DNA from 3 places in the Nonomuraea sp. NBC_00507 genome. Region 3 is predicted to be linked to each of the others. Evidence: riboswitches for the same ligand, from Rfam matches in the RefSeq annotation. Region 3 holds a riboswitch; each other region holds the start of a gene.
The links. A riboswitch is a leader RNA that binds a small molecule or an ion and turns the genes downstream of it on or off. The one in region 3 is predicted to bind thiamine pyrophosphate.

Region 1 (6,193 bases), 2.3 Mb from region 3:
TGATCGCCCGCGGCGGCGGCTACCTCCTGAACACCTGCTCCGCGGCCGGCCTGATCGGCTGCCCCGGAGACGCCCCGTACGCGGTCACGAAGGCGGCGGCGATCGCGTTCGCCGAGTGGGTCGCCATGCACTACAGCTCCCAGGGCATCAAGGTCAGCGTGTTGTGCCCGCAAGGGGTGCGGACGAACATGTACGAGCGCGGCCAGGAGGAGGACCACCTGACCGCCCGCGCGGTGGGCGCGTCGGGCACGATCCTCGACCCGGCCGACGTGGCCACCACCGTCGTCGAGGGCCTGGCGGCCGAGCGCTTCCACATATTCCCGCACCCGGAGGTGGCGGAGTTCGCGCGCCGCAAGGCGGAGGATCCCGACCGATGGCTGGCCGGGATGTCGCGCTTCATCGACTCCCTGACGACGTCATGACGGGCGACACGGCCGCGGCCCGCCGCGCCTGGCGCCGCCTGGAGCCCTTGCACGGCATGATCTACTTCGTTCCCGAGGCCGCCGCCCGCTACGCCAACCTCGGCCTCACCGGCATGTCCGGATATTTCGCCTCGCGTGGCGCTGCCTTCGGCCGGGCCTCCGCCGACCTGGTCATCGCCACCTTCTACAACTTCTGCCCCGACCTCGTACGCCGCTCCCTCCCCGCCGCCTGGGACGTGGTGACGCCGGAGCAGATGCTCGAGGCCCGCCTCGAAGCCGCCGACGAAGCCCTGCGCCGGGCGGGCATCCACGAGCTTCCTCACCTGGCCGAGACCCTCGACCTGGCCCGCCGCGCCGCCACGGCAGCCTGCGACCATCCCCAGGGCCGACCGCTCTTCGCCGCCCACGCCGCGCTCCCCTGGCCGGACGACCCGCTCCAGCAGCTCTGGCACGCCCAGACCCTGCTCCGCGAGTTCCGCGGCGACGGCCATGTGGCCACCCTCCTCGCCGAAGGCCTCACCGGCCTGGAAGCCCTGGTCCTCCATGCCGCCGGCGGCGAGGTCCCCGTCGCTTTCCTCAAGATCAGCCGTGCCTGGCCGGAGGAGGCATGGACGGCCGCGGAAGCCGGCCTCCACGCCCGCGGGCTCCTGGAAGGGGGCGCGCTGAGCGCAGCGGGCCAGGCGCTGCGCCGCCACCTCGAGGACCGTACGGACACCCTGGCCATGGCCGCGTACGGGGCGCTGGGCGAGGACGGCTGCGAGCGCCTGGCCGAACTCGCCCGCCCCTTCGGCCGCCGGGTCGTGGACGCGGGCCTGCTCAGCCTCGGCTGACGACCTGGCCCGGCAGGCTGCCGGGCTGATCGACGTAGACGGTGCCCCCGCGCTGCCGGAACTCCTCCGCCTTCTCCGCGTAGCCCGCCTGGCGGATGTCGTGGCTGATCCGCATGGAGCAGAACTTCGGCCCGCACATCGAGCAGAAGTGCGCGGTCTTGGCCGGCGCGGCAGGCAGGGTCTCGTCGTGGAAGGCGCGGGCGGTGCCGGGGTCGAGCGACAGGTCGAACTGGTCCTCCCAGCGGAACTCGAACCGCGCGTCCGACAGCGCGTCGTCCCACTCCTGCGCCCGCGGATGCCCCTTGGCCAGGTCCGCCGCATGGGCGGCGATCTTGTAGGTGATCACGCCGGTCTTGACGTCGTCCTTGTCCGGCAGGCCGAGGTGCTCCTTGGGGGTGACGTAGCAAAGCATGGCGGTGCCGTACCAGCCGATCATGGCGGCGCCGATGCCGGAGGTGATGTGGTCGTAGCCCGGGGCGATGTCGGTGATCAGCGGCCCGAGGGTGTAGAAGGGGGCGTCGTCGCAGAGCTCGCGCTGCAGGTCGACGTTCTCCTTGATCTTGTGCATGGGCACGTGTCCCGGGCCCTCGATCATGACCTGGACGTCGTGCTCACGTGCGACCCTGGTCAGCTCGCCGAGCGTGCGCAGCTCGGCGAACTGGGCCTCGTCGTTGGCGTCCGCGATCGAGCCGGGCCGCAGCCCGTCCCCGAGTGAGAACGACACGTCGTAACGAGCGAGGATCTCGCACATGTCGGCGAAGTGCTCGTACAGGAAGCTCTCACGGTGGTGCGCCAGGCACCAGGCGGCCATGATCGAGCCGCCGCGCGAGACGATGCCGGTCTTGCGGCCGGCGGTGAGCGGCACGTACGCCAGCCGCACCCCCGCGTGCACGGTCACGTAGTCCACACCCTGCTCGCACTGCTCGACGAGCGTGTCCCGGTAGATCTCCCACGACAGGTCCTCAGGACGGCCCTTGACCTTCTCCAACGCCTGGTAGATGGGCACGGTGCCGACCGGGACCGGCGAGTTGCGGATGATCCACTCACGGGTCTCGTGGATGTCCGGGCCGGTGGACAAGTCCATGATCGTGTCCGCGCCCCACCGCGTGGCCCAGGTCATCTTCTCGACCTCCTCCTCGATGGAGGACGTCACGGCCGAGTTGCCGATGTTGGCGTTGATCTTCACGAGGAAGTGGCGGCCGATGATCATCGGCTCGGACTCGGAGTGGTTGACGTTGGCGGGGATGATGGCCCGGCCGGCCGCGACCTCCTGGCGGACGAACTCGGCGTCGAGGCCCTCACGGACGGCCACGAACTCCATCTCCCTGGTGATCAGCCCCTTCCTGGCGCAGCCGACCTGGGTGACGGGCTGGCCGGCGGCGCGGCGGTCGCGTACCCACTGCTCGCGCAGGCGCGGCAGCCCGCGCCTGACGTCGGTCTCGATGGCGGGGTCGGTGTGCGGGCCTGACGTGTCGTACAGCGTCACCGTCGATCCGTTCGACAGACGCACCTGACGCATCGGCACATGGAGGTCACCGGTGTAAACCTTGGTAAAACGCGCGTCATGCATCGCGCAAACTCCCTTCGCCGGCATTATCCGGAGCAGGTTCTGGCGGTCGGCGGCTGTCAGCCGTCCTCTCAGCCCGGTCCGTACCGGGCTCCCGCGTTGGACGGCGATGATCGTACCCATCCCCGATGCCGCGCCAAACCTGGCATGATCCGGGTCATGGAGGATCCGACCCCCCGCACAACGGCGACCTACGACCGCATCGCCCCGGTTTTCGCCGAGCGCAGCCGGACCCGCAGCGGCGGCTTCCTGGCCTTCCGTCAGCGGTTCGCCGAGGTGGCGCGGGGGCCGGTGGCCGACCTGGGGTGTGGTCCTGGGCATGACGCGGCCTGGTTCCTGGAGCAGGGGCTGCCGGTGGTCGGGGTCGACCGCTCGACCGAGATGGCCAGGCTGGCCGCCGCCCAGAGGGTGCCCGCGGTGCTCGGTGACCTGCGCAGGCCGCCGCTCGCCCCCGGCTCACTGGCGGGTCTGTGGTGCTGTGCGGCGCTGCTCCACGTGCCCGCCGACGAGACCGAGCCGACGTTGCGCGCCTGGTCGGCGGCGCTGCGGCCGGGCGGCGTGCTCGGAATGAGCACTTCAGCCGGCGACCGGCAGGAATGGGAGCCGATCCCCTACGACACCGAGGTCTCCCGGTGGTTCGTGCACCGCGACCCCGACACGCTGCTGGCGATGCTGGAATCGACCGGGTTCGAGGTCCTGGAACACGGTCTGAGCACCACCCACCGCACCTGGCTCAGCGTGCTGGCGCGCCGGCGCGAGGTTTGACGAGCGCCCTGGGCGGTACGTCCCCATCAGGGGAAACCATGATGAAGATAGCCGCTGTCGCAGGACTCGTGGTGGTGGCCGCGTTGGGAGGGACCACCGCCGCTGGGGACGGCATGGACAAGCACGAAGTCAGCCAGGAGCAGTTCGACACCTTGATGGCCCAATGCCGCTACGCCAACACGGCGCGGGCGCGGACCCAGTGCCGCACGGACGTCAAGGCCATGTACCGGATCGGAGAGGCCGACCCCACGCTCGACTGCCGCACGTACTCCGGCGTGTCCGTCTGCGGCACGCTGAAGCTCAGCAGAGCCGAGCGCCAGTGCACCAAGGACTCCACGGACAAAGGGCTGCCGTTCCGCCGGGCAGAGGTGGAGTGCTTCGCGTTTACCTGAAAGGCGGTCGTCGTGATCATCGTTGGGGTGGACGGCTCACGCACCGGGCTGGAAGCCGCCGCGTGGGCTACTGCCGAGGCCGCCCTTCGACGCACGCGGCTCGTCGTGGCCCACGCCGTGGCCAAGTGGGTGTACGAGGACACGCCCAGCAGCCACTACGCCGAGGTCAGGCGATGGATGCGCGAGGGCGCCACCACAGTGCTCGCGGCGGCCGAGGACCGGGTCCGTCGCGAGCACCCGGAGGTGGAGGTGACCACCGAGCTGCTGCCCGGCGATCCCCGCACTGCGTTGATCCACGCCTCCGAAGGCGCCGAGCTGCTGGTCGTGGGCAGCCGCGGCATCGGCGGCATCCGCGGGCTGCTGGTCGGGTCCGTCGCGCACGGAGTGGCCGCGCACGCCCGTACGAACGTGGTCCTCATCCGTGAGCTGCCCCGGCCGCCGCGCAGGGAAATCGTGGCCGGGGTGGACGGCTCGCCCGGCGGGCTGTGCGCACTCGACTTCGCCCTCACCGAGGCCGAGTTGCACGGTGCGCGGGTGCGTGCCGTACAGGCGTGGGCCTGGCCGCACCCGAGCGGCTTCGAACCGGCCGACCCCAACGGCGAGCAGAACGCCCTCCGGGCGCTGCAGAAGCTGACCGCCGACGGCCGGTCGCGGCATCCAGGGGTGGAGGTGGTGGCCGAGGTCGTCCACGGGCACCCCATCGAGGTGCTCAAGGAAGCGGCTGCGCGGGCCGACCTGCTGGTAGTGGGGACGCGCGGGCACGGTCAGCTGACTGGGATGATCATGGGTTCGATCAGCCACGCCCTGCTCCACCACGCGTCGTGCCCGCTCGCCATCGTCCGCCCCTGACTTGAAAGTTACATCCCGGATCGCGCATCGCCGCAGGTCGCGTCCCTCTGCCCAGGCAGCCGCCTTCCCGTCTCCGAGCCGCGCTCTTACGATCAACGCCAGGCGACGACGGGAGCGCGGACGATGCGGAAGACCTGGGCGTTACTGGCGGCGTTGCTCGCGACGGCCGGCGCAGTGCTGTTCTTGACGACCACCCCGGCCAGCGCCGCCGCCATCAGGGTCATGCCCCTGGGCGACTCGATCACCGGCTCCCCCGGCTGCTGGCGGGCCCTGCTCTGGAACAAGCTCCAGAGCACCGGCTACACGGACGTCGACTTCGTCGGCACCCTCCCGGCGCAGGGCTGCTCGGTCCCGTACGACGGCGACAACGAGGGACACGGCGGCTACCTGGCCACGAACGTCGCCAACCAGAACCAACTGCCCGGCTGGCTCGCCGCGACCCGGCCCGACATCGTCATGATGCATTTCGGCACCAACGACGTGTGGAGCAACATCCCGCCCGCGACGATCCTCAGCGCGTACACCACGCTGGTGAACCAGATGCGGGCGAGCAACCCCGCCATGAAGATCCTCGTCGCCAAGATCATCCCGATGAACCCGTCCACGTGCGCCGAATGCGCCCAGCGCGCCGTGAACCTGAACGACGCCATCCCCGGCTGGGCCGCCACCACCTCCACCCAGCAGTCGCCGATCACGGTGGTGGACCAGTGGACGGGGTTCAGCACCAGCACGGACACGTACGACGGAGTGCACCCGAACGCGGCGGGCGACCAGAAGATCTCCGACAAGTGGTACCCGGCCCTGGTGAACGCCCTGTCCGGCGTAACCCCGTCGCCCACCGTAACCCCGACCGTAACCCCCACCGTCACCCCCACCGGCACTGGCGGATGCACGGCCGCGTACAAGAACGTCGGCCAGTGGCAGGGCGGCTTCCAGGGCGAGGTCACCGTCAAGAACACCGGCACCGCGCCGATGAACGGATGGACGGTCCGGTGGGCGTTCGCCAACGGGCAGCAGATCAGCCAGATCTGGAACGGCACGCTGAGCGCGAGCGGCGCGGACGTGACGGTGCGTAACGTGAGCTGGAACGGCTCGCTGGCACCCGGCGCCACGGCCACATTCGGCTTCCTCGCCTCCTGGAACGGCGCCAACACCGCCCCCGCGCCGACCTGCGCCTAGCAGCTCGTCATGACGTCGTCACGATGGGGGCGCCTTCACTGGCCTGTCACTATGGGGGCACCTTCACTGGCCTGCACCAGCACGAAGCCCTGCCCCCTGAACGCCAGCTGCATGGCCTCCCCGCTCCCCCGCCCGATCAACGCCCCCACCTTCATCGTCCGGTTGACCCCGACCTGAAGCCCCGTGCTC
Region 2 (6,193 bases), 3.5 Mb from region 3:
TCCGCTCTGGCACTGGCGGCGCTTCACCACCGATCTGCCGCCGGACGCCGGGCTGCGTAGCTGCCTCGGGCGCCCTCTATATGGCTCTCAGCACGGGAGGTAACCGGTGAAGTTGCGCTCGATCATCATCTGGACGGTGGTCGCCGTCGTGGGCGCCACTGGGTGGGCGGTGCTCGCCCTGTCCAGAGGCGAGAACGTCAACGCGGTGTGGCTGCTCTGCGCCGCGCTCGGCTCGTACGCCATCGCCTACCGGTTCTACGCCCGCTTCATCGTCCGCAAGGTGCTGCGGGCCGACGACCGCAGGGCCACTCCGGCCGAGCGGCTCGACAACGGCATCGACTACCAGCCGACGGACCGGCGGATCCTGTTCGGGCACCACTTCGCCGCCATCGCCGGGGCGGGGCCGCTGGTCGGGCCCGTGCTGGCCGCTCAGATGGGTTATCTGCCCGGGACCATCTGGATCATCGCGGGTGTGATCTTCGCCGGGGCCGTGCAGGACATGGTGATCCTGTTCTTCTCCATGCGCCGCAACGGCCGCAGCCTCGGCCAGATGGCCCGCGAGGAGATCGGTCCCGTCGGCGGGGCGGCGGCGCTCGTCGCGGTCTTCGCCATCATGATCATCCTTCTGGCCGTGCTGGCGCTGGTCGTGGTCAACGCGCTCGCGCAGTCGCCGTGGGGCGTCTTCTCCATCGCGATGACCATCCCCATCGCCCTGTTCATGGGCTTCTACCTGCGGGTGATCCGGCCCGGCCGGGTCGTCGAGACCACGGTGATCGGGGTCGGGCTGCTGCTGCTGTCGATCGTGGCGGGCGGCTGGGTGCAGGAGTCCAGCTGGGCGCCGTTCTTCACGCTGAGCCCGTCGGCGCTGGCCTTGTGGCTGATCGCGTACGGCTTCGTCGCCGCCGTGCTGCCGGTGTGGATGTTGCTGGCGCCACGTGACTACCTGTCCACGTTCATGAAGATCGGCACGATCGTGCTGATCGCGATCGGCATCGCCATCACGATGCCGCCGATGCAGACCACCGCGTTCACCGACTTCGCCTTCAACGGCAAGGGGCCGGTCTTCGCGGGTTCGTTGTTCCCGTTCGTGTTCATCATCATCGCCTGTGGGGCGTTGTCGGGGTTCCACTCGCTGATCTCCTCCGGCACGACGCCCAAGATGATCCAGAAGGAGACCCAGGTCCGGATGATCGGGTACGGCTCCATGCTCATGGAGTCGTTCGTCGCCATCATGGCGATCACCGCGGCCTGTGTGCTGACCCCCGGGCTCTACTTCGCCATGAACTCCCCGGCCGGCGTCGTCGGGGCCACCGTGGAGACCGCCGCCCAGGCGGTCACGAACATGGGCTTCGTGATCACGCCCGAGGAACTGCAGGCCGCGGCGGCGGCCGTACAGGAGGAGACGCTGATCGCCCGGACGGGCGGCGCGCCCACGCTGGCCGTGGGCATCTCGCAGATCTTCTCCGGGTTCCTCGGGGGAGCGGCGCTGCAGGCGTTCTGGTACCACTTCGCGATCATGTTCGAGGCGCTGTTCATCCTCACCACCGTGGACGCCGGCACCCGGGTGGGGCGGTTCATGCTGCAGGACACGATCGGCAACCTGTGGAAGCCGATGGCGCGGGTGAGCTGGTGGCCGGGGCTGGTGGCCTCCAGCGCGGTGGTCGTGGCGGCCTGGGGTTACTTCCTCTACCAGGGCGTCAACGACCCGCTCGGCGGTATCAACCAGCTGTTCCCGCTCTTCGGCATCGCCAACCAGTTGCTCGCGGCGGTCGCGCTCACCGTGGCCACGACCCTGCTGATCAAGAGCGGGCGGCTCAAATGGGCCTGGGTGACGGCGGTGCCGCTGGCCTGGGACGTCGCCGTGACGCTGACGGCCAGCTACCAGAAGGTGTTCTCGCCCGACCCCGGGCTCGGCTTCTTCGCCCAGCGGGACCGCTATCAGGCGGCGCTCGACCAGGGACAGGTGCTCGCGCCCGCCAAGTCCATGGGCGCGATGCAGCAGATCGTGATCAACTCCACCGTGGACGGCATCCTGGCCGCGTTGTTCGCCGTCATGATCATCATCGTGATCCTGGACGCGGCCCGCGTGTGGGTGAAGGCGATCAGGACGCGGGAGCCGCTGCCGACGACGGAGGCGCCGTTCGAGGAGTCGAAGCTCCTGGCGCCGTCCGGGCTCATCCCCACCCGCGAGGAACGCGAGCTGATGGCTAAAACTCCTGGATGATGCGGCTCAGCGTGGCGTGCAGCTCGGCGAGGCCGTCCTCGCCGAGCAACACCGCCACCCGGCGCTCCACCTCGTCGATGGCGGCGTAGCCGATCTTCAGCGCGTGGTCGCCCCGCTCGGTGAAGACGATCAGCTTGGCGCGGCGGTCGGCCGGGTCGGGCATCCGGCGCAGGTAGCCCAGCCGCTCCAGGTCGTCCACCAGCGCCCCCATGGCCTGAGGGGTCATCTGGGCCTTCTCGGCGAGCCTGCTCAAGCGGATGCCCTGGTGCTCCATGTGGAAGAACACCGCCGAGTGCGCGGGCCGGATGTTCGCGTCGTACGCGTGGCCGGCCTCCTGCACGATGTTCTGCAGGCGCAGGTACGCCTCGTACAGCAGGGCCACGACGTGCGGCGGATGAGTGGCGGCCACGGGTCTTCTCCAAACTGCTAAGGGTGCCTTATATTAAGGCCACCTTAGCAATTGGGGTGTGCGATGAACCAGGAAGAGATCTGGGCTGCCCTCGAGATCGAGCGGCGCGGCCTGGCCGACCTGCTCGACTCGCTGCCGGAGCAGGACTGGGAGCGGCCGTCGCTGTGTGCTGGGTGGCAGGTGCGCGACGTGGCCGCCCACCTGGCGCTCGCCACTCGGATAAAGCTCGCGTCGGCGCTGGTCGAGTTCGTCAGGGCGCGCGGCAACTTCGACCGCATGGTCCACGACTCGGCGGTGCGGCACGCCAGGCTGCCGATCGGCGAGATCGTCGCGCAGGTGCGCGAGTCGGCCGGCTCGCGCCGCCGGGCGCCCTCGACCAAGCCGCTCGACCCGCTGTTCGACGCGCTCGTCCACGGCCAGGACATCACGGTGCCGCTCGGCATCGAGCGCGCCATGCCGCTCGGTCCGGCGCGAACCTGCGCCACCCACGTCTGGGAGCGCGGCTTCCCCTTCTACCCGCAGCGGCGGCTGCGCGGGCTCCGGCTCGTGGCCACCGACGTGGACTGGGCGGTCGGGGCCGGCGAGGTGGTGGAGGGACCCATCCAGGCGCTGCTCCTGCTGCTGAGCGGGCGTACGGCCGCGCTGCCGGGCCTCACCGGGGCGGGCACGGCGGCGCTGACAGCGCGCTTGCCGTAGCGGTCAGCGGGCGAGCCACTCCGCCGTCGGCCAGGTCTCGCGCCGCCAGGCGCTGTCCCAGAACATCCACTCGTACGCCGCCGCCGTGCAATAGGCCTCGGTCATGGCCTGTCTGGTCGCCTGGTCCGTGGTGGCGGCCAGCCGGTCGGCGATGGTCTTGGCCTGCTCGACGGAGGCCGCGAACCCCGGGTCCGAATAGGTGTCGATCCACTTCCGGTAGGGATGGTCCGGCACCTCACCGGTGCGCCCCAGCAGCGCCGTGCCGACGTCCTGGTAGATCCAGAAGCACGGCAGCACCGCCGCGGCCAGCACAGGGTACGGCGCGGCGAGCGCCGTGGCCTGCAGGAACGACGCGTACGCCAGGCAGGTCGGCGACGTGGCGATGCCGGCCGCGTCGGCGTCCAGCTCCTGGACGTAGCCGGCGTGCAGCAGGCGCTCGGCCGCCAGCGCGGTGTGCGCGCTCTGGGCGAAGAACGCCGCGTCCGCCGGGTCGGTGGCCCGCGCCGACGCCGTGGCCAGCGCCTTGGAGAACGCCTCCAGATAGCGGCCGTCCTGCACGATGTAGAACGCGAACCGGTCGCGGTCGAGCGTGCCGTCGCCGAGTGCGACGTTGAAGGGGTGGTCGTGGATGGCCTTCATCAACTCGGCCGTGCGCAGCCACATGTCATCGCAGAACATGACGTCCCTCCGCTAGTGCGAACTAGATCAGGTTCGACGGGTGTGATCTCAGCCCGGACGTCCGGGCACCCCGCGTCAACGGGCCCACTGTAACAAGGGGTCACTCGCGCAGCTCGGGCGGGAAGCCGGTCCAGCGGAGCTCGGCGGGCAGGTGGCGCATGTCGTTGAAGACGAGCACCGAGGACGGGCGATCGGGTGCGTACCTGATGACGGTCAGGGCGGCATTGCACTGGTTGATGCCGAGCCAGCGCCATTCCGGTGCGTCGAGCGCGGCGCGGACGAGCCAGCCGATGAGGAAGTTGTGCGTGACCACCAGCTCGTGCCGGGTTCCCTCCGTCACCGGACCCGTGAACGCACGCACGGCCTCGGCGGCGAGGGCCGGGCCGCGCTCGCGTTCGTCCGCGGGGAACTGGGCCAGGAAGCCGAGGAGGCGGTCGGCGTACTCCGGGGCGAGCTCCTCCTCGCGCGGCACGTACGGGATGTAGTCGCCGGCAGCCTCGCAGGCGCGCAGGGGGACGCCGGGAAGGTGCTCGCCGATCAGCCGGGCGGTCTGTGTCGTCCGGGGGAGCGGGCCGTGGTGGATGGCGGCGAAGGGGACCTCCCGCAGGCGCGAGCCGAGCAGCGCGGCCTGGCGGCGGCCATCGTCGGTCAGGGCGTGGCCGTTCGGTGTGGCTTCGCCATGGCGCGCGAGATACAGGTAACGGGTCATGGTCTGGCCCATTCTTCCCCGATATGGTGAGGCGGGTGAGCAGCGATGAGACGCGTGACGGGGTGGCCCTGAGCAACCTCGACCAGCCGCTGTTCGACGGGGCGGGCGCGACCAAGCGTGACCTGGTCGACTACCTCGACGCAGTTGCCGACCGGATCATCCCGGTCCTGCGCGACCGCGCGCTCTCCGTCATCCGGGTGCGCCCGGGGCAGGAGCCCTTCATGCAGAAGAACCTGCCCAAATACGCCCCCGCATGGGTGAAGCGGTTCTCCGTCTGGGCAGAGGCGTCGCGCCGGCAGGTGACGTATGCCGTGTGCGACGACCGCCGGACGCTGGTGTGGTTCGCCAACCAGCGGGCGGTCGAGTATCACCCGTCGCTGTTCGCCGGCGACCAGCCCACGCACATGGTGCTCGACCTCGACCCGCCCGAGGGCAGCGAGTCCTTCCAGCTGGCCGTGCGGGCCGCGTTCCTGGTCCGCCAGGCGCTGGAGGACTGCGGGCTGGCGGGCGCGGTGAAGACCAGCGGGGCCAAGGGCGTGCACGTGTTCGTGCCCGTAGTGCCGGGGACCGCCGTGGACGACCTGGCCGCGGCCACCCGCGCACTGGGGGCCCGTGCCGAGCGGGTGGATCCGGCGCTGGCCACGACGGCGTTCATCCGCGAGGATCGCGCGGGCAAGGTGTTCATCGACTCCACCAGGGCGGGCGGCGCCACCGTCGTGGCCGCCTACAGCCCGCGGGTGCGTCCCGGCGTGCCGGTGTCCTTCCCGGTGCCCTGGTCGGACCTCGACCGGGTGGCGCCGGGCGACTTCACCGTGCACACCGCGGCCGGGCTGCTCAAGGACGCCGACCCGTGGGCGGAGGCCATGCCTGCGCCGCAGCGGCTGCCCGCCGATCTGATCGAGGAGGGGCACACGATCCCGATCGCCCGGGTGCAGGCGATGCACGAGGGCAAGCGCCGCGCCGAGCTCCGTCGCCGGGATGCGGAGTAATAGTCCCTGATTTTGGTTTATTGGTAGGCATTCCCGGCGGTGCGAAGCCGGGATAATCTCGCGTTCGGGCGAAGCTCGGGGGGACATTACTCGCCTTTCTGTCCACAGGGAGCACCCCGCATGCGCAGAATCGTCATCGCACTCATCACCGCCCTCGCCTTGCCGCTCGCCCTGGCGGCTCCCGCCAACGCCGGCGGGCTGGACGACGCGTTCGCCAGCCTGCTCGTCAAGCAGGTCAAGGGCACGAACGTGCACAAGCATCTCCAGGCCCTGCAGAACATCGCCACCGCCAACGGCGGCAACCGCGCGGCCGGCACCAGCGGCTACGACGCCTCCCGCGACTACGTGGCGGACAAGCTACGCAAGGCCGGATACAAGGTCACGCTGAACCCGATCAACTTCGTCGAGAGCTGGAGCGAGAACACGCCGCCCACGCTGAACCTGACCGCGCCCAGCGCCAAGACCTACGTCCCCAACGAGGACTTCTT
Region 3 (6,193 bases):
CCAGCTCCTCGGCGTAGAGCACGCCCTCCGGGTGCCGCACCCACTCGGCGGTGGGGTCGCCAGGGGGGTCGCCGCGGACCGCCAGGATGTTGCGCACGCCGGCGTCGGCGAAGCGCCCGACCAGGTGGCGCAGCTCGCGGATCGAGTGGTTGACCGCGGTGAAGTGCGCCACGGGCGTGAGCGTGGTGCCGTGGGCGATCCGCTCCACGATGTCGACCGTGCGGTCGCGGGTGGAGCCGCCGGCGCCGTAGGTCACCGACACGAACGTCGGCCGCAGCGACTCCAGCTCCCTGATCGCGCGCCACAGCTGCCGCTCGCCCTCGTCGGTCTTCGGCGGGAAGAACTCGAAGGAGAACGTGCGGCCACCGGAAGCGAGCATGTCGCGGACGGTGGGGACACGATCGGGCCGGATAGAGGGTCGACCAAGCGCCATGGCCCAAGGTTACAGGTAGCCGCCCGGAAGCACCGATCGCCGTGCGCTGAACCTGATCCGGGATCGGCGCGCGTACGCCCGGCCATTAGTCTCAAGGCATGACCACTGACGCCGCGCGCATGCCCATCCTGCGCACGCACGTGGAACGCGCCCTGGGCGAGTTCGTCGAACGGCAGCTGCCCGCTCCCGGCGACCCCGATCTGGAGCCGCTGCGCACGGCCGCCGACGAACTGCTGGCCGGGGGCAAGCGGCTGCGTCCCGCGTTCTGCTACTGGGGCTGGCGCGGCGCGGGCGGCACGGACGTGCCCGAGATCTTCACCGCGGCCGCCTCGCTGGAGTTGCTGCAGGCCAGCGCCCTGGTGCACGACGACGTGATGGACAAGAGCGACCTGCGCAGGGGCATGCCGGCCGCGCATCGCCGGTTCCAGGCGCTGCACGAGAAGGCCGGCTGGCACGGCTCGGCGGAGCAGTTCGGCGAGGGCGCGGCGATCCTGCTGGGCAACCTGCTGCTGATCTGGTCGGGCGAGATGTGGCGCACCAGCGGCCTGCCGCGCGCGTCGCTGGAGGCGGCCCAGCCCGTGCACGACCACATGCGTACCGAGCTGATGTGCGGGCAATATCTGGACCTGCTGGAGCAGGCGCACGGGGAGAACACGTTCGACTCGGCCCTGCGTGTGGCGCTGTTCAAGAGCGGCAAGTATTCGGTGGAGCAGCCGCTCAGGCTCGGCCTGGTGCTCGCCACGCAGAAGCTCGAGCCGTGGATGGACGACCTGTGCACCGGATACGGCACGCGGGTGGGGATCGCGTTCCAGCTGCGCGACGACATCCTGGGGGTGTTCGGCGACCCGGCGCAGACCGGCAAGCCGGCGGGGGACGACTTGCGTGAGGGCAAGCGGACGATGCTCGTGGCCCGCACGCTGGCGGCCGCCTCCCCCGGCGACGCGGCCACGGTCCGGCGCCTGCTCGGGGATCCGGGGCTGGATGCGGGCGGGGTGGCCACGCTGCGGCGGATCATCGAGGACACCGGGGCGTTGCAGGAGTGCGAGGACCTGATCGGCGACTACCTGGGCCAGGCTCTGACCGCGCTCGACCAGGCCCCGGTCACCGCCGAGGCCCGCGCGGCGCTGACCGGGCTCGCCATCGCCGCCACCTCCCGCAAAACCTGACCGTCCGCAACCGCACACCGCTCCGCAACCGCAACCGCACACCGCGGAGCCGCCGACAGCGGCGTTCCTCCACCGTGCTGAGCCGCCGCACGACGGGCCGGTGTGCAGCCGTCAGGCGGCGGACGCCGCCTATAGGCGCTAGCCGTCAGGCGGCGGCTGCCGCCGACAAGCGCTTGGCGAATTCCGCCGCCGCCGCGCCCGGATCGTCCGCGTCGGTGATCGCCCGTACCACCACCACCCGGCGAACCCCGAACGACATGACCTCGTCCAGGTTGGCGAGGTCGATGCCGCCGATCCCGAACCACGGCCGCGCCGTCCCCAGCGACGCCGCGTGCCGCAGCAGCGGCGGCCCCGGAGCCGGGCGGCCGGGCTTGGTCGGCGTCGGCCAGATGGGCCCGCAGCAGAAGTAGTCGACGCCCTCCTCCACCGCCGCGGCGGAAGCCTCGGCGGCGGAGTGGGTGGACCGTCCGATGACGATGTCGTCGCCGAGTATCTCTCGCGCGACCGTCACGGGAAGATCGTCCTGCCCCAGGTGGAGCACGTCGGACCGGGCGGCGTAAGCGATGTCCGCCCGGTCGTTGACGGCCAGAAGTTTGCCGTGCCGGTCGCAGGCGTCGCGGAAGACTTCGAGGAGGGCGAGTTCGTCGCGTGCCTCCAGGCCCTTCTCCCGCAGCTGGATGATGTCCACGCCGCCGGCCAGCACCGAGTCGAGGAACTCCGCGAGGTCGCCGCGGTCGCGGCGGCCGTCGGTGCAGAGATAGAGGCGAGCCTCAGAAAGCGAGGGCTTGGGCACGCCGCTTGACCTCGGTATGACGGCCGGCCTTGATCGCCTCGATGGGCGACCCTGGCAGCGACTCGTCTGGGGTGAAAAGCCAGCGCAGCGACTCGACATCGTCGTAGCCGGCGTCCTGCAACACGGTCAGTGTGCCGGGCAGGCCCTTCATCACGTCCTTGCCGTCGAGGAACACCGCGGGCACCTGTGGCCCGCCGCTCCCTCGGCGCACGCCTAGGAGCTTGTGGTCCTTGAGGAGTTGCTTGGCCCGCCCGATGGGAAGCTCAAGGCGCTGGGCCACTTCAGGGAGTGTCAGCCACTCGTTCACGAGCTGGTCGGTCTCCCGGTCGATCTGTGCAACAGAAAGCGTCACGAAACCACAACTACCACATGCCGTGCTTGCTCAAACAACACAATCTCGTAGAGGCACTTCTGGATCTACCAGGCGTTCCGCGTCGAGACGGTGTCCCGCGCCGATGATTCTGCGTCCCTGGACGAGATCTCGCGGCCGATCCACGGCGAGCACCGCGGCCAGAGCGCCGTCGCCGTCGAGCCAGACGGCCGACCACTTGCCCTCCGGGTCGCCGCGGTAGATGAGCCGCTCCCCCGCCGGGTGATGCCCGGCGTATTGGACCATGTGCCCGAACTGCTCCGACCAGAAGTACGGCACCGGGTCGTACACCTCGTCCTCGCCCAGCAGCGTCGCGGCGGCGACCTCGGGGGCGTTGAGCGCGGTGTCCCAGTGCTCGATCCTGAGCCTGGTGTGGAAGCGGCGCGACCACCAGGCGGCGCAGTCCCCGACGGCGACCGTGTTCGGCAGGGAGGCCCGCAGGTGCTCGTCGACGACGACGCCGTTGTGCAGGTCGATGTCGGCGTCGGCCAGCCATTCGACGGCGGGCCGCACGCCGATGCCGGTCACGACCACGTGGGCCTCGACGAACTCGCCGTCCACCAGCCGCACGCCGCCCTCGTCCACGGACCGGACCATGGTGTTCAGGCGCAGGTCGATGCCCTCGTACCAGCGCTGGGTGCGGGCCCCGATCTCCGTGCCGACGGCGGTGGCGAGCGGGGTGGCCGCCGCCTCGATCACCGTGACCGCGCAGCCGGCGCGGCGGGCGGCGGTGGCCACCTCGGCGCCGATCCAGCCGGCGCCGATGATCGCGACCCTGGCCCCGGGCACCAGCATGGCCCTGAGCTCGTGGGCGTCGTCGAGAGTGCGCAGCACGTGCTGAGGACCGTCGCCGGGCAGCATGATCGGCTCGGATCCGGTGGCGATGACCAGCCCGTCGTAGCCGATCTCACCCTCGGTCGTCTCCACGACGCCCGCGCGCAGCGCCTTGGCGCCCACACCCGGGCGGAAGGCGACGTCGAGTGCGTCCAGGTCGGTGTCGACGAAGCTGGTATCGGCCTCGCCGAGCAGCACGCTCTTCGACAGCGGCGGGCGGTCGTAAGGGCGATGCCGCTCCTGCCCGATCAGGGTGATCCTGCCGCCGAACCCGCGCCCGCGCAGCGTCTCCACCGTGCGGACGCCTGCCAGGCCCGCTCCTACCACCACGACATGGTCCACGTTCAAGACCCTAACGGGGGGCGTGCTTCGGCGGCGCACCGAGGCCGTAGGCTGGGGACGTAAGACGCGCGGGAGTCCGGCCGTTACCGGGCTGAGAGGAAGGCTGCAGCGGGCCTTCGACCGCAAGACACCTGATCCGGATCATGCCGGCGAAGGGAGCGCATGTGGATGTGATCGTAGGCGGCGGCATCGTCGGACTGTCCATCGCGTGGCGGCTGGCCCGGTCGGGGCGGCCGGTCACGGTGGTGGATCCGGCCCCGGCCTCGGGGGCCTCCCACGCGGCGGCGGGGATGCTGGCCCCGGTCAGCGAGGTGACCTACACGGAGACGCCGCTGCTGCGACTGGGGATGGCGTCGCTGCGCCGCTGGCCCTCCTTCGCCGCCGAACTGGCCGAGGACGCGGGCTGGGCCGAGCGCCCGGCGGCATCCGACGGCGAAACGCCGGTTGCGGATGCGGGAGGCCGGGGTGCCCGCGCAGGCGCTTCCGACGGGCCCGCGGCCGGGCCGTCCGGCGGGCCCGGGGTCGGGCCGTCCGGCGGGCCCGGGGTCGGGCCGTCCGGCGGGCCCGGGGTCGGGCCGTCCGGCGGGCTGGAGATCGGCGAAGGGCCACGGCGCGGGCTGGACCTGCGGGCGGACGGGACGCTCGATGTGGCGTTCGGGGCCGACGATCTGGCGGCGCTGGACGAGCTGGCGGCCTACATGGACAAGCTCGGGCTGCCGGTCGAGCGGCTGACCGGTCGCGAATGCCGGCGCCTGGAGCCCATGCTGGCCCCGTCGGTGCGCGGCGGGCTGCTCGCTCCCGAGGACGCCTGGGTGGACCCGCGGCGGGTGACGGCGGCCCTGCTCGTGGCTCTGGACCGGCTGGGCGTGCCGCTGGTGCGGGCACGCGCCGCGGGTCTCCTGCGGGACGCGGACGGCAAGGTCGTCGGGGTACGCCTGGAGCCGTCACGAGAGCCGTCCGAGATCAGGGCGGAGCGAGTCGTCCTGGCGGCCGGGGCCTGGAGTGCCGAGCTGGCGGACGTGCCGGTGCGGCCGGTCAAGGGGCAGATCATGCGGTTGCGTTCCCCGCAGCCGCTGCTCAGCCGGTGCGTACGCGGCACCGTGCACGGCTCCTACGTCTACCTGGTCCCCCGTGGCGATGGCGAGCTGGTGGTCGGCGCCACCCAGGAGGAGCTGGGGTTCGACACCAGGGTGACCGCGGGGGGACTCTACGAGCTGCTGCGGGACGCCAGGGAGCTGGTGCCGGGCGTGAGCGAGCTGGAGGTCGCCGACGTGGTGGCCGGGCTGCGGCCGGGCACGCCGGACAACCTGCCGATCATCGGCCCGAGCGGGACACCGGGGCTCACCCTGGCCACCGGGCATTACCGGGGCGGCGTGCTGCTCGCCCCGCTCACGGCTGCCCTCGTGCTGGCCGACTCGGGCAGCTCAGGCAGCTCGGGCGGCTCGGGAGACGTGGGCGGCTTGGGCGGCTTGGGCGGCTTGGGCGGCTTGGGCGGCGATGAGGGTGAGCTGGCGGCGTTGTGCTCGCCGGGGAGGTTTCGGGAAATCTCATGATTGTGATGATCAACGGGGCCGCGCACGAGGTCGCCGACGGCATGACCGTGGCGCAGGCCGTACGAACGTTGACTACGGCCACCACCGGGGTGGCCGTGGCTGTGAACGACGAGGTGGTCACGCGGAGCGCTTGGGAGACGACGGCGCTCAGCGACCGGGACCGCATGGAGGTTCTGACGGCGGTGCAAGGTGGATGATCTGATCATCGCCGGGGAGAAGTTCTCCTCCCGGCTCATCATGGGGACCGGCGGCGCGCCCTCCCTCGAGGTGCTGGATCAGGCGCTGGCCGCGTCCGGCACCGAGCTGACCACGGTCGCCATGCGGCGCCTCGACCCGGCCGCCCGCGGCTCTGTGCTGGACGTCCTGCGCAAACGGGACATCAAGGTGCTCCCGAACACGGCCGGCTGCTTCACGGCGGGCGAGGCCGTGCTGACGGCGCGGCTGGCCAGAGAGGCGCTCGGCACGAACTGGGTCAAGCTCGAGGTCATCGCCGACGAGCGGACGCTGCTGCCCGACCCGATCGAGACGTTCGACGCCGCCGAGCGGCTGGTGGCGGACGGATTCGTGGTCCTGCCGTACATCGGCGACGACCCGGCGCTGGCGCGGCGGCTGGAGCAGGCCGGCTGCGCGGCCGTGATGCCCCTGGGAGCGCCGATCGGCTCGGGACTGGGCATCCGCAACCCGCACAACATCGAGCTGATC

Region 1: linked by a shared signal. The riboswitch ahead of thiC (phosphomethylpyrimidine synthase ThiC) and the one ahead of thiO (glycine oxidase ThiO) in region 3 are both predicted to bind thiamine pyrophosphate.
Region 2: linked by a shared signal. The riboswitch ahead of OHA25_RS01890 (TenA family protein) and the one ahead of thiO (glycine oxidase ThiO) in region 3 are both predicted to bind thiamine pyrophosphate.

What each region holds. Positions count from the first base shown of each region.
Region 1 is NZ_CP107853.1:11,950,710-11,956,902, forward strand. It holds gene OHA25_RS56840 (SDR family oxidoreductase) at 1-422, shown strand, start outside; gene OHA25_RS56845 (SCO6745 family protein) at 419-1,252, shown strand; gene thiC (phosphomethylpyrimidine synthase ThiC) at 1,239-2,822, opposite strand; TPP riboswitch at 2,815-2,927, opposite strand; gene OHA25_RS56855 (class I SAM-dependent methyltransferase) at 2,979-3,584, shown strand; gene OHA25_RS56860 (hypothetical protein) at 3,623-3,976, shown strand; gene OHA25_RS56865 (universal stress protein) at 3,989-4,825, shown strand; gene OHA25_RS56870 (cellulose binding domain-containing protein) at 4,949-6,004, shown strand; gene OHA25_RS56875 (AIM24 family protein) at 6,040-6,193, opposite strand, start outside.
Region 2 is NZ_CP107853.1:365,443-371,635, reverse strand. It holds gene OHA25_RS01910 (hypothetical protein) at 1-103, shown strand, start outside; gene OHA25_RS01905 (carbon starvation CstA family protein) at 107-2,224, shown strand; gene OHA25_RS01900 (MarR family winged helix-turn-helix transcriptional regulator) at 2,208-2,633, opposite strand; gene OHA25_RS01895 (maleylpyruvate isomerase family mycothiol-dependent enzyme) at 2,697-3,329, shown strand; gene OHA25_RS01890 (TenA family protein) at 3,333-4,007, opposite strand; TPP riboswitch at 3,995-4,090, opposite strand; gene OHA25_RS01885 (histidine phosphatase family protein) at 4,108-4,716, opposite strand; gene OHA25_RS01880 (DNA polymerase domain-containing protein) at 4,752-5,705, shown strand; gene OHA25_RS01875 (M20/M25/M40 family metallo-hydrolase) at 5,826-6,193, shown strand, end outside.
Region 3 is NZ_CP107853.1:9,605,940-9,612,132, forward strand. It holds gene metF (methylenetetrahydrofolate reductase [NAD(P)H]) at 1-379, opposite strand, end outside; gene OHA25_RS46280 (polyprenyl synthetase family protein) at 532-1,599, shown strand; gene thiE (thiamine phosphate synthase) at 1,745-2,392, opposite strand; gene OHA25_RS46290 (Rv2175c family DNA-binding protein) at 2,370-2,744, opposite strand; gene OHA25_RS46295 (NAD(P)/FAD-dependent oxidoreductase) at 2,775-3,938, opposite strand; TPP riboswitch at 3,997-4,113, shown strand; gene thiO (glycine oxidase ThiO) at 4,103-5,491, shown strand; gene thiS (sulfur carrier protein ThiS) at 5,497-5,688, shown strand; gene OHA25_RS46310 (thiazole synthase) at 5,681-6,193, shown strand, end outside.